DNA from 3 places in the Priestia sp. J2 genome. Region 3 is predicted to be linked to each of the others. Evidence: riboswitches for the same ligand, from Rfam matches in the RefSeq annotation. Region 3 holds a riboswitch; each other region holds the start of a gene.

Region 1 (3,282 bases), on a different replicon from region 3:
ATCACTTCACCTGTAAGTGGCCACCTTGCCCAGTAAAGCGTCAAAGAAGCAAAAACGAAGCCGCATGGCGCAATAACTGATGCCCCTTTTAAATAAAATGGACGGTAAAAGTGTGAAGCCGTTTTTCTTAATGTTATAAGCGCTACAGGGCCCATAATATAAGAGATAAGCGTCGCTACTGAGATCACTTCTGCTAAGACACCCCATCCTCTAAATAAAAAGAGAAACAAAAAGCAGGCTGCTAAATTTAGCCACATAGCTGGGCGCGGGACATTGTAAAGTGGATGAAGAGTACCAAATATCTTTGGCAAATATCCATTTTGCTGCATCCCGTATAACATTCTAGAAGTCGTTGCCGTATATGTAGCACCTGTGCCGGAAGGAGAAACAAATGCATCTGCGTATAACACAATTGTTAGCCAGTTAATTCCAAGCGCAATCGCTAAATCAGCAAAAGGAGAATTAAAATTCAAATGATTCCATCCATCCGCAATTGATGACGGACTTACTGCTCCGATAAAAACAATTTGTAATATAATGTATACAATTCCAGCAATAAAAATTGAACCAATTACAGCTACCGGAATCGATTTATTAGGTGATTTTGCTTCTCCTGCCATATTTACAGGACTTTGAAACCCATTAAATGCAAACACGATACCTGATGTTGCCACTGCCGTTAAAACACTCGCCCATCCGTAAGGTGCTACCCCATGCTCACTTGAAAAGTTCCCGCTATGAAAACCAGCAAAAAATAAAGCCCCTGCCGTTAAACCAGGAATAATTAATTTAACAATCGTAATAAATGAGTTTGCTTTAGCAAAGAGATTTACCGTCCAATAGTTCACAAAAAAGTAAATGAATAATAACAGAGACGCAACTGCCAACCCCTTGGACGTTAAAATGCCATTGTCTACTAATTCATGAGTCCAGCGAGCCCATTTCCACGGCCAAGTACTCATATATTGCACAGATGCAATAGCCTCCACTGTTATCGTTGAAGCGATTGAAATCCAGTTAGCCCAAGCAGCCAAAAATCCAATAAATGATCCGTGTGAATACTGAGGATATTTAACCATCCCCCCTGCTTGCGGAAACATCGCGCCCAGTTCAGCGTACGATAGGGCAATGGTCAAAATAACTACCATTCCAATAACCCATGAAAAAATAGCCGCGGGTCCTGCAATTTGAGCTGCTTTCCATGCTCCAAACAGCCATCCTGAACCGATAATCGAACCTATGCCTGTCATGGTTAAAGCAAATGTTCCCATCTTCCTTTGCATATTGCTCATCCAAATCTACTCCTCTTCCCTAGGAAAATAAAAAAACACTTGCGAAATTTTCTCAAGTGTTTGCCCAGGCGCGCGGCTTATACGCTATATGCTCCCCCATGGTCATCCATGTTGCGCCAGTCACATATAGGAATATATTTTTTATCAGTATATAACATTCATTACTATTACTCAATACACAAAAATGTTTACATTACTTTTACAAAAGTAATTAATTATTCGTAAAATTCCGAATAAATCTTCTTAAAATCTCTTCCTAATTACAAAAAACAACTAAAACTCTAACCTTGCTTATTATTTGATTCTTTTACTTAACGAGCATATCACCTTCTAAAAATTATATTAATATATATTATTCATTTACAAAATACGAATTAACATCTATATATCCATAGAATTCTTGCACTAGCCCCTTTACTTATATACAATATGAAGAAAAGATACTAAAGTAAACTGCCCACCACTTAGCTACGCTTGAAGTGGGAGACTTCTTTTGGGAAAACGTTAACACCTACATATCATGCACTTCGCAACGAATGAAGTACTTCGAGCAAACTTCTCTGTTTACGCAAGCAAAAAACAGGGAAAATTACGAAAAAAGATTGTTAGAGGGATGCTTATGAATTATGCAAATGTAAAAGTTCTTTATTTTGATGACGACGGAACCATTCCAAATCACCCTCGTCTTCCAGTTTTGTTGTATGAACACGTATTTATTAGTAAGAAAGAGAAAGTAGAGAGCATTTTTAATTCTCACAACTGGAAAAACAGCTGGGTAGGCGGCATATATGATTTTCACCATTACCACAGCAATTCTCATGAAGCACTAGGTGTAATTAGCGGATCTGCACGCTTAAAACTAGGTGGACATATGGGAGAAAATATCGTGGTGCATGCTGGGGATGTACTCGTACTCCCTGCAGGTACAGGACATATGCGTCTGCAGTCAACTGCTGATTTTAAAGTGGTTGGAGCTTATCCAGAGGGCATGGATTACAACTTACGAACAGGAAAACAAACTGATCGCCCTCACGTATTTGATGAAATTGCACAAGTACCTATTCCTACAACAGATCCTGTTTATGGCGACAAAGGACCATTGACAGAGTGGTGGAACTAGACAAGCACTTATTGTCTAGTTTTTTTATTTGCTTGTTTTTATAGCTTCCATAAATCTATATTTGAACATACAAATTCTTTTTCTTTAATGCAATAGCAATATACTTTATCTCATCGAGAAAACTACCTTTCTTCTTTTCCGTTCTTTTTTTGTTTCAAAGGCAACTGCGCTTAGGTTCTCCCCTGCTTTTTCTTCCCTAATCATTTCAAATATCTTCTTCTCATACCCTTTTTTTGTTTTTCTAAAAAAATTTTCGTAATTTATAACGAAATTTTCAAAAAACTTATTGCTTTACTATGTCAGACTTGCTATCATAGTGAACATTGTTAGATAAATTTTAGAGGAGGAGTAAAAATTGAACAGAAAATTCATAATATTTATTTTATTCATCATTCCGTTTATTGCTCAATTCGCTTTTTTACCTTTTGTAAATAACATTCATCCAATTATTTTTGGATTACCTCTTTTGCATTTATGGTTATTTTTATGGGTCTTCTTAACGCCTGTGTGTACATTTATCATTTATCGTTTACAAAAATCTTGGGGGGACATTGAATAATGCAAGGAAATTTAACCGCACTTTTAATCACATCAGCAATTGTTCTTGTCGTTATCGCCATTGGCTTTATAGCAGGACGTGACAAATCATCTAGAAGCTCCGTTGAAGAGTGGGCTGTAGGGGGAAGACGTTTTGGAAGCCTGCTCGTCTGGCTTTTAGTAGGAGCAGATTTATATACTGCTTATACATTCCTAGGTCTTACAAGTACAGCTTATCAAGGAGGAAGCATCGCATTTTTTGCCATTCCTTACTCTGTTTTAGCCTTTTTAATTTCATATTTTTTTCTTCCAAAACTTTGGACTGTTGCTAAA
Region 2 (3,282 bases), on a different replicon from region 3:
GAAGCTCTTGCTTGTATTGCTCTTTCGACATCGCTATAGCTACGACAGACGTAATGAATGTTCCTGCCAGCGCGATGAGCGACCCTATCAAAATTCCTATCATTTCTTCTGACAAAACGTTCACCTCTTTAAAGATATTTCTATATGCTATGGGACTGAAGGAAATGATATGAGGATAAATACCATGTAAAAACAGCCCTAACTTAGAAAAGTTAGGGCTGAAACACTAAAATATGATGGTAACCAAATTAGATAATACGACTTGTAATGATTCCTTCAATTTGACCAATTTTTTCTTCTAGCTCAGGCACAATCTCGTCACTTACTTGATTGTCAATATCGATCATTGTATATGCATATTCACCGCGGCTTCTGTTCACCATATCTGCGATGTTTAAATTGTAGTTTGAGAATACTTGCGTAAGCTGTCCTACCATATTCGGTACGTTGTGATGGAAAGCAGCTACGCGTTTTTTCCCAGTGTAAGGTAGAGATGCATTCGGGAAGTTCACTGAATTTTTAACGTTTCCTGTTTCTAAGAAATTTTTCACTTGACGTGCTGCCATTACCGCACAGTTTTCTTCTGATTCTTGAGTTGATGCCCCTAAATGAGGAATTGGCACAACATTTTTCATGTTCAAGACATTTTGATTTGGGAAATCTGTAATATATCGACCAACTTTTCCACTTTCAAGAGCAGCTTTCATATCTTCTTCGTTTACAAGCTCACCGCGTGAGAAGTTCAAAATATGAACATCAGGTTTCATGATGCTAAACGTTTCTTTATTGAAAACACCTTTTGTGTCGTCCGTTAATGGAACGTGAACCGTAATATAGTCAGATGCTGCAAATAGTTCTTCTAGAGACATTGCACGCTGTACGTTGCGAGACAAATTCCAAGCTGTATTAACAGAAATGAATGGATCAAAACCAATTACGTCCATATCTAAATCAAGCGCGTCGTTTGCTACAAGAGCACCAATTGCACCTAAACCAATAACGCCTAATGTTTTACCTTTGATTTCTTTTCCAACAAACTGTTTTTTACCTGCTTCAACTAACTTAGGAATTTGATCACCTTGGCCGTCTAATCCTTTTGTCCATTCAACTCCAGCAAATAAGTTACGAGAAGAAGCCATAATTGTAGTTAAAACCATTTCTTTTACTGCGTTTGCATTAGCTCCTGGCGTATTAAATACAACGATACCTTGCTCTGTGCAAGCGTCCACCGGTATATTATTAACCCCTGCTCCAGCTCGTGCAATAGCTTTTAAATTTTGGTCAAATGCCATGCTGTGCATGTTAAAGCTACGCACGACAATCGCATCTGGATTTTCGCTGTCGTTGTCAATTTGATAACCTTCTTGATTAAAAACATTTAGACCTTTTTGTGCAATGTTGTTTAATGTTTTGATTGTTTGTACTTTTTCTAATGTTAATGTGCTCATTTTGTACTCTCCTCTGATTATCATCGTAGTTTTACATGTTTTTACCTTTGGATAAAGGAACTTCATTTTTAATTTTTTTAAAAGTCTGGTTTTTTAGCCTACATGTCTGATAACTTCTATATCCTCTCCCCCTAAACAGAAAGAGGTAAGAGATATGTATTAATCCCTTACCTCTGCCCAGGCGAACGGCTACGTCACTATATGCTTCCTCACGGTTATCCGCGTTTCGCCAGTCACATATAGTCTTTGAAATTAAGTATATTCTAGCAAACTCTTTCAGAACGTTCAACCTTTTTTTAAAAGTTTGCTTTTTTCAGTCTAATTTTTAATCTCTTTAGTGAATCTCCTAATATATTGACAAATATCCTAATACATGTTAAATAAAAAGAGTGATTAGCACTCTATCCACTCAAGTGCTAATTATTTTATAAGCCCTATTGAAAGGAGAACTTCTTATGTCAAAAAAAGAATTCAAAGCCGAATCAAAGCGATTATTAGAGATGATGATTAATTCCATCTATTCTCAAAAAGAAGTATTTTTGAGAGAACTTCTATCAAATTCAAGCGATGCAATCGATAAAATTTATTACAAAGCCTTAACAGACGACTCCTTGCGTTTTAACAAAGAAAGCTATTACATAAAAGTAATACCAGATAAAACTAACCGTACCTTAACCATTACGGATACTGGGATTGGCATGACGCAAGAAGAGCTTGAAAGTAGCTTGGGCACAATTGCGCGAAGCGGTTCCCTTGCGTTTAAAAATGAAAATGAAACAAAGGACGGACACACGATTATCGGCCAATTCGGCGTTGGGTTTTACGCAGCGTTTATGGTGGCAGATGTCGTAACGGTGATTAGTAAAGCGTTAGGCAGCAATGAAGCCTATAAATGGGAATCTACTGGTGCTGATGGTTATACAATCGAACCTTGCGAAAAAGAAACGGTTGGAACTCAAATCATTTTAAAAATCAAAGAAAATACAGAAGATGAAACATATGATGAGTATCTAGAAGAGTATCGTTTAAAAGAGATCATTAAAAAGTATTCAGACTTTATCCGCTACCCGATTAAAATGGACATAACGGAAAAACGTCCTAAAGAAGGTTCTGATAACGAGCTAGAAGATTATACAGAAGAGCAAGTTATCAACAGTATGGTACCGATCTGGAAGAAAAATAAAAATGAATTGACTTCAGAAGACTATGAGCAATTTTATTCAGAAAAGCGCTACGGGTTTGATAAACCGCTCACTCACCTTCACATTAATGTAGATGGAACGATTCGCTACAATGCTATTTTATTTATTCCAGAAAATAGTCCGTTTGATTACTACTCAAAAGAATTTGAAAAAGGACTTGAACTGTATTCAAACGGCGTATTAATTATGAATAAATGCGCAGATCTTCTTCCAGACTACTTTAGCTTCGTGAAAGGTATGGTAGATTCTGAAGATTTATCTCTTAATATTTCGCGTGAAATCTTACAGCAAGATCGCCAGCTTCAGCTGATTGCCAAAAACATCGGCAAGAAAATCAAAAATGAATTAAAAAGTTTGCTTAAAAACGAACGTGAAAAGTACGAGAAGTTTTATGAATCATTTGGCCGTCAGCTAAAATACGGCGTTTACAGTGACTTTGGCAGCAACAAAGATGTATTAAAAGACCTGCTTTTATTCTATTCTTCTACAGAGAAAAAGCTCGTAACACTAGACGAGTATGTATCACGCATGCCTGAGGATCAAAAGTATATCTATTATGCATCAGGCGAATCGTACAACCGCATTGAAAAGCTTCCTCAAGCAGAATTAGTTGCAGATAAAGGGTACGAAAT
Region 3 (3,282 bases):
TATTTGTAGTGCTAGAGGAATGGAAACGGAAGAAGTGTTTCCCATGTACTCGACACTAGTTAATGTCTTCTCAACCGGAAACTCTGATCTTTCACATATAGACTCAACCATTCGTAAATTGGCACTGTGTGGAACGAACCAATTTACTTCACTCTTTTGTAGATTTGCTTGTCCTAGCAATTCAGCCATACCTAAAGGAATTGTTCGAGATGCCCACTTATATACTTCTCTTCCGTTTTGCACCATCTTGCCACTCGAACTCAAAGGTTGTCCATGCATGGTAGTAGATATATTGGTGCGGTATACATGTTTACCTCCCTTTCCATTTGTACCAATATGCGTAGCAATAAAACTTGGGCGCTCTGCATCACTTTCGACCAAAACAGCTGCAGCTCCATCTCCAAATAGAACACAGGTAGTGCGATCTGTATAATCTGTAACCTTTGTTAACGTTTCTGCAGTTACGACTAAGACTTTATCATGAAGTCCAGATGTAATAAAGGCGTTTGCCATGTGTAATCCGTATGTAAAGCCCGCACAGGTAGCATTAAAGTCTAGCGCCCCAGTTGTAGGAATATCAAAGTAATCTTGTATTTGGGCTGCTACACTTGGAAATGCATAGTCGGGTGTTGTAGTTGAGACAACGATACACCCTATATCCTTTAACTCTTTTTGATACTGCTCTACTAAGTTTTCAATTGCTTTAATAGCTAGGTCAGAAGAATATTCATTTTCATCGGCAATTCTTCTTTCCCTCATGCCAGTTCGTTTCACGATCCATTCGTCGTTAGTATCTACAATTCGTTCTAAATCGTCATTTGTAAGTCTTTTTTCTGGTACGTATGTACCTATTGCTGTAATACGTGCAGTTGATTTCATTATATTCACCCTTCTTTATTACTAAGATATATAAATAGATATTAGTACTAGGTACTAATAAAGTCAATGAAATTATATGAAAAAAATGTAAATTTGGTTTATTTAGATCTAATAATAAAAATAAAAACCCTTTAAAACTATTGATTTTAAAGGGTTTTTGCTTATTATAATACCTGTTGTGTAAATTAAATTTGTGTATGATATATAATTAAAAAAGAAAAATTTGGATAAAGGTATTGTTAAAATTACTTTTATTATGTAAAATTTTCTTATAAAACAGACTATGTGTTACTGGCGTAAACATGGAGAACCATGAGGAAGCACATAGATAACGGCCGTACGCCTGGGCAAAGTATTTGAACATGAGTTCAAATACTTTTTTTATTTGGAAAGGAGATTTTCAAGTGAAAGAAATTGGTTTACGATACGGGATGAATCCAAATCAAAGTAAAGCTAACGTTCAGAATGCTGAGAACACGCCTATTAAAATCTTAAATGGAGAAGCGAGTTATATTAACTTTCTAGATGCATTAAACGCTTTTCAACTGGTTCGGGAGCTTCGACAGGCTACTGATCAACCTGCAGCTGCATCTTTTAAACACGTAAGTCCAGCAGGTGCAGCTGTGTACTCTCCACTAAATGAGACACTTACTGAATCCTATTTTGTTGAAGGCCTAGACCTGTCTCCTTTAGCGATTGCTTATGCAAGAGCGCGTGGGACAGATAGGATGTCTTCATTTGGAGATTGTGCTGCTTTTAGTGATGAAGTAGATGTAACTGTAGCTACTCTCCTCAAAACAGAGGTTTCTGATATGATTGTTGCACCAAGCTACACCCAAGAAGCATTAGAGATTTTGAAACAGAAAAAGAAAGGAAAATATCTAATTTTAGAGATTGACCCAAACCATGTGCCTGATCCAATTGAAAAAAGAACGGTATTTGGCATTACTCTAGAACAACAAAGAAATGATATACAGATTGGAAAGGAAGTTTTTAATCATATTGTTACGACTCAATCTGATATTCCTGATCATGCAAAGAGGGACCTTCTTGTCGCTCTTATTACATTAAAATATACACAATCAAACTCTATTTGTTTCGCCTTAGATGGCCAAACAATTGGGATTGGTGCCGGGCAGCAGTCCCGTATTCATTGTACGAGGTTGGCAGCTGAAAAAGCTGATAAATGGTGGTTAAGACAACATCCAAGAGCACTTAATATGAAGTTTAGAGAAGGCATTTCTCGTGTAGAAGTGAATAATGCAATTGATGGATGGTTGCATGATGATATTACTGAAGTAGAAAATGAACAATGGAAACAGTGTTTTAAAGAGATCCCTGCTAGGCTAAGTAAAAGTGAAAAACAAGAATGGTTAAAAAGATTAAAAGACGTTTCTTATGCATCTGATGCCTTTTTACCGTTTCGTGACAATATAGATCGTGCGGCTCAGAGTGGTGTTAAATATGTGGTTCAAACAGGCAATTCTTTACGAGATGAACAGGTTACAGAGGCAGCAAATGAATATGGAATGATCATGGCACATTCAGGTATACGTATATTTCACCATTAAGCTATGAATTAATATATAATCAAACCAAAAGAGCCAAGATCTCATAAAGGGACGGGCTCTTTTATACTGTTTCCGATAAGGCACAATATGTTAACTAATTCTGAATATCGTGTACAAAGTTCTTTAGTTTAAGAAATCCTTTTTATATCTAACAGCAAGATATATACCTGCAGCAAGGAATGCGAGGGAATATTTAAATAAGAAGAAAATTTGCCACATATAATCTTTTGGGAAAATGAGGTCGCATAAAATGATTCCACACAACATAATAAGGGCACTTTTTAAATTTATTTGGTTCGTTCTTTCGTCAGATACACTCATACCCAATTTTTTTTGAAATACGTATACCAAAATTATTGCGACTATAAGCGATAAAAGTCCAATACCAATCAGCATATTCCAGTTACTATTCGATTGTTCTGTCCAGGCTTTCAAAGGATTGAAAATGGCCTTTTCTATTTTGTCAGTTACCATTTCAGTCACTTCCTCTCACATAATTAAAAATATCGTTAACATCTACATCGAAAAAATTAGCTATTCGAAAAGCTAAAACGAGAGAAGGAGAATAATTATTTTTCTCCATCACATATATGGTTTGTTTGGACACCCCTACAGCGTCAGCCAATTCTTTTTGAGACATTCTTTTTAAAACTCGGTGCTCATACACTTTATTTTCAACGTAGTCACCATTTTTTTCTTTCAATGTAATCACCTTCCTTTTTTTGACTACAAATAAATAATACAACAAACTTATATAAAGGTAAAGTAAACTTATACAAAAGATAAATATTATTATACAATTTATGATAATAAAAAGGGTTAGACTCTTAGC

Evidence for each region. Region 3 has a riboswitch for ZMP and ZTP ahead of LJY09_RS27020 (phosphoribosylaminoimidazolecarboxamide formyltransferase). Riboswitches for the same ligand answer to the same signal wherever they lie in the genome.
Region 1: linked by a shared signal. The riboswitch ahead of LJY09_RS04120 (glutamate/serine transporter AimA) and the one ahead of LJY09_RS27020 (phosphoribosylaminoimidazolecarboxamide formyltransferase) in region 3 are both predicted to bind ZMP and ZTP.
Region 2: linked by a shared signal. The riboswitch ahead of LJY09_RS11950 (phosphoglycerate dehydrogenase) and the one ahead of LJY09_RS27020 (phosphoribosylaminoimidazolecarboxamide formyltransferase) in region 3 are both predicted to bind ZMP and ZTP.

The regions. Positions count from the first base shown of each region.
Region 1 is NZ_CP086208.1:785,521-788,802, reverse strand. Features, by position in the region: gene LJY09_RS04120 (glutamate/serine transporter AimA) at 1-1,292, opposite strand, end outside; ZMP/ZTP riboswitch at 1,348-1,426, opposite strand; gene LJY09_RS04115 (cupin domain-containing protein) at 1,813-2,412, shown strand; gene LJY09_RS04110 (DUF3311 domain-containing protein) at 2,768-2,971, shown strand; gene LJY09_RS04105 (sodium:solute symporter family protein) at 2,971-3,282, shown strand, end outside.
Region 2 is NZ_CP086208.1:2,385,242-2,388,523, reverse strand. Features, by position in the region: gene LJY09_RS11955 (hypothetical protein) at 1-124, opposite strand, end outside; gene LJY09_RS11950 (phosphoglycerate dehydrogenase) at 249-1,448, opposite strand; ZMP/ZTP riboswitch at 1,617-1,695, opposite strand; gene htpG (molecular chaperone HtpG) at 1,904-3,282, shown strand, end outside.
Region 3 is NZ_CP086209.1:142,135-145,416, forward strand. Features, by position in the region: gene LJY09_RS27015 (ketoacyl-ACP synthase III) at 1-879, opposite strand, end outside; ZMP/ZTP riboswitch at 1,157-1,235, shown strand; gene LJY09_RS27020 (phosphoribosylaminoimidazolecarboxamide formyltransferase) at 1,284-2,450, shown strand; gene LJY09_RS27025 (DUF2178 domain-containing protein) at 2,574-2,924, opposite strand; gene LJY09_RS27030 (helix-turn-helix transcriptional regulator) at 2,926-3,153, opposite strand.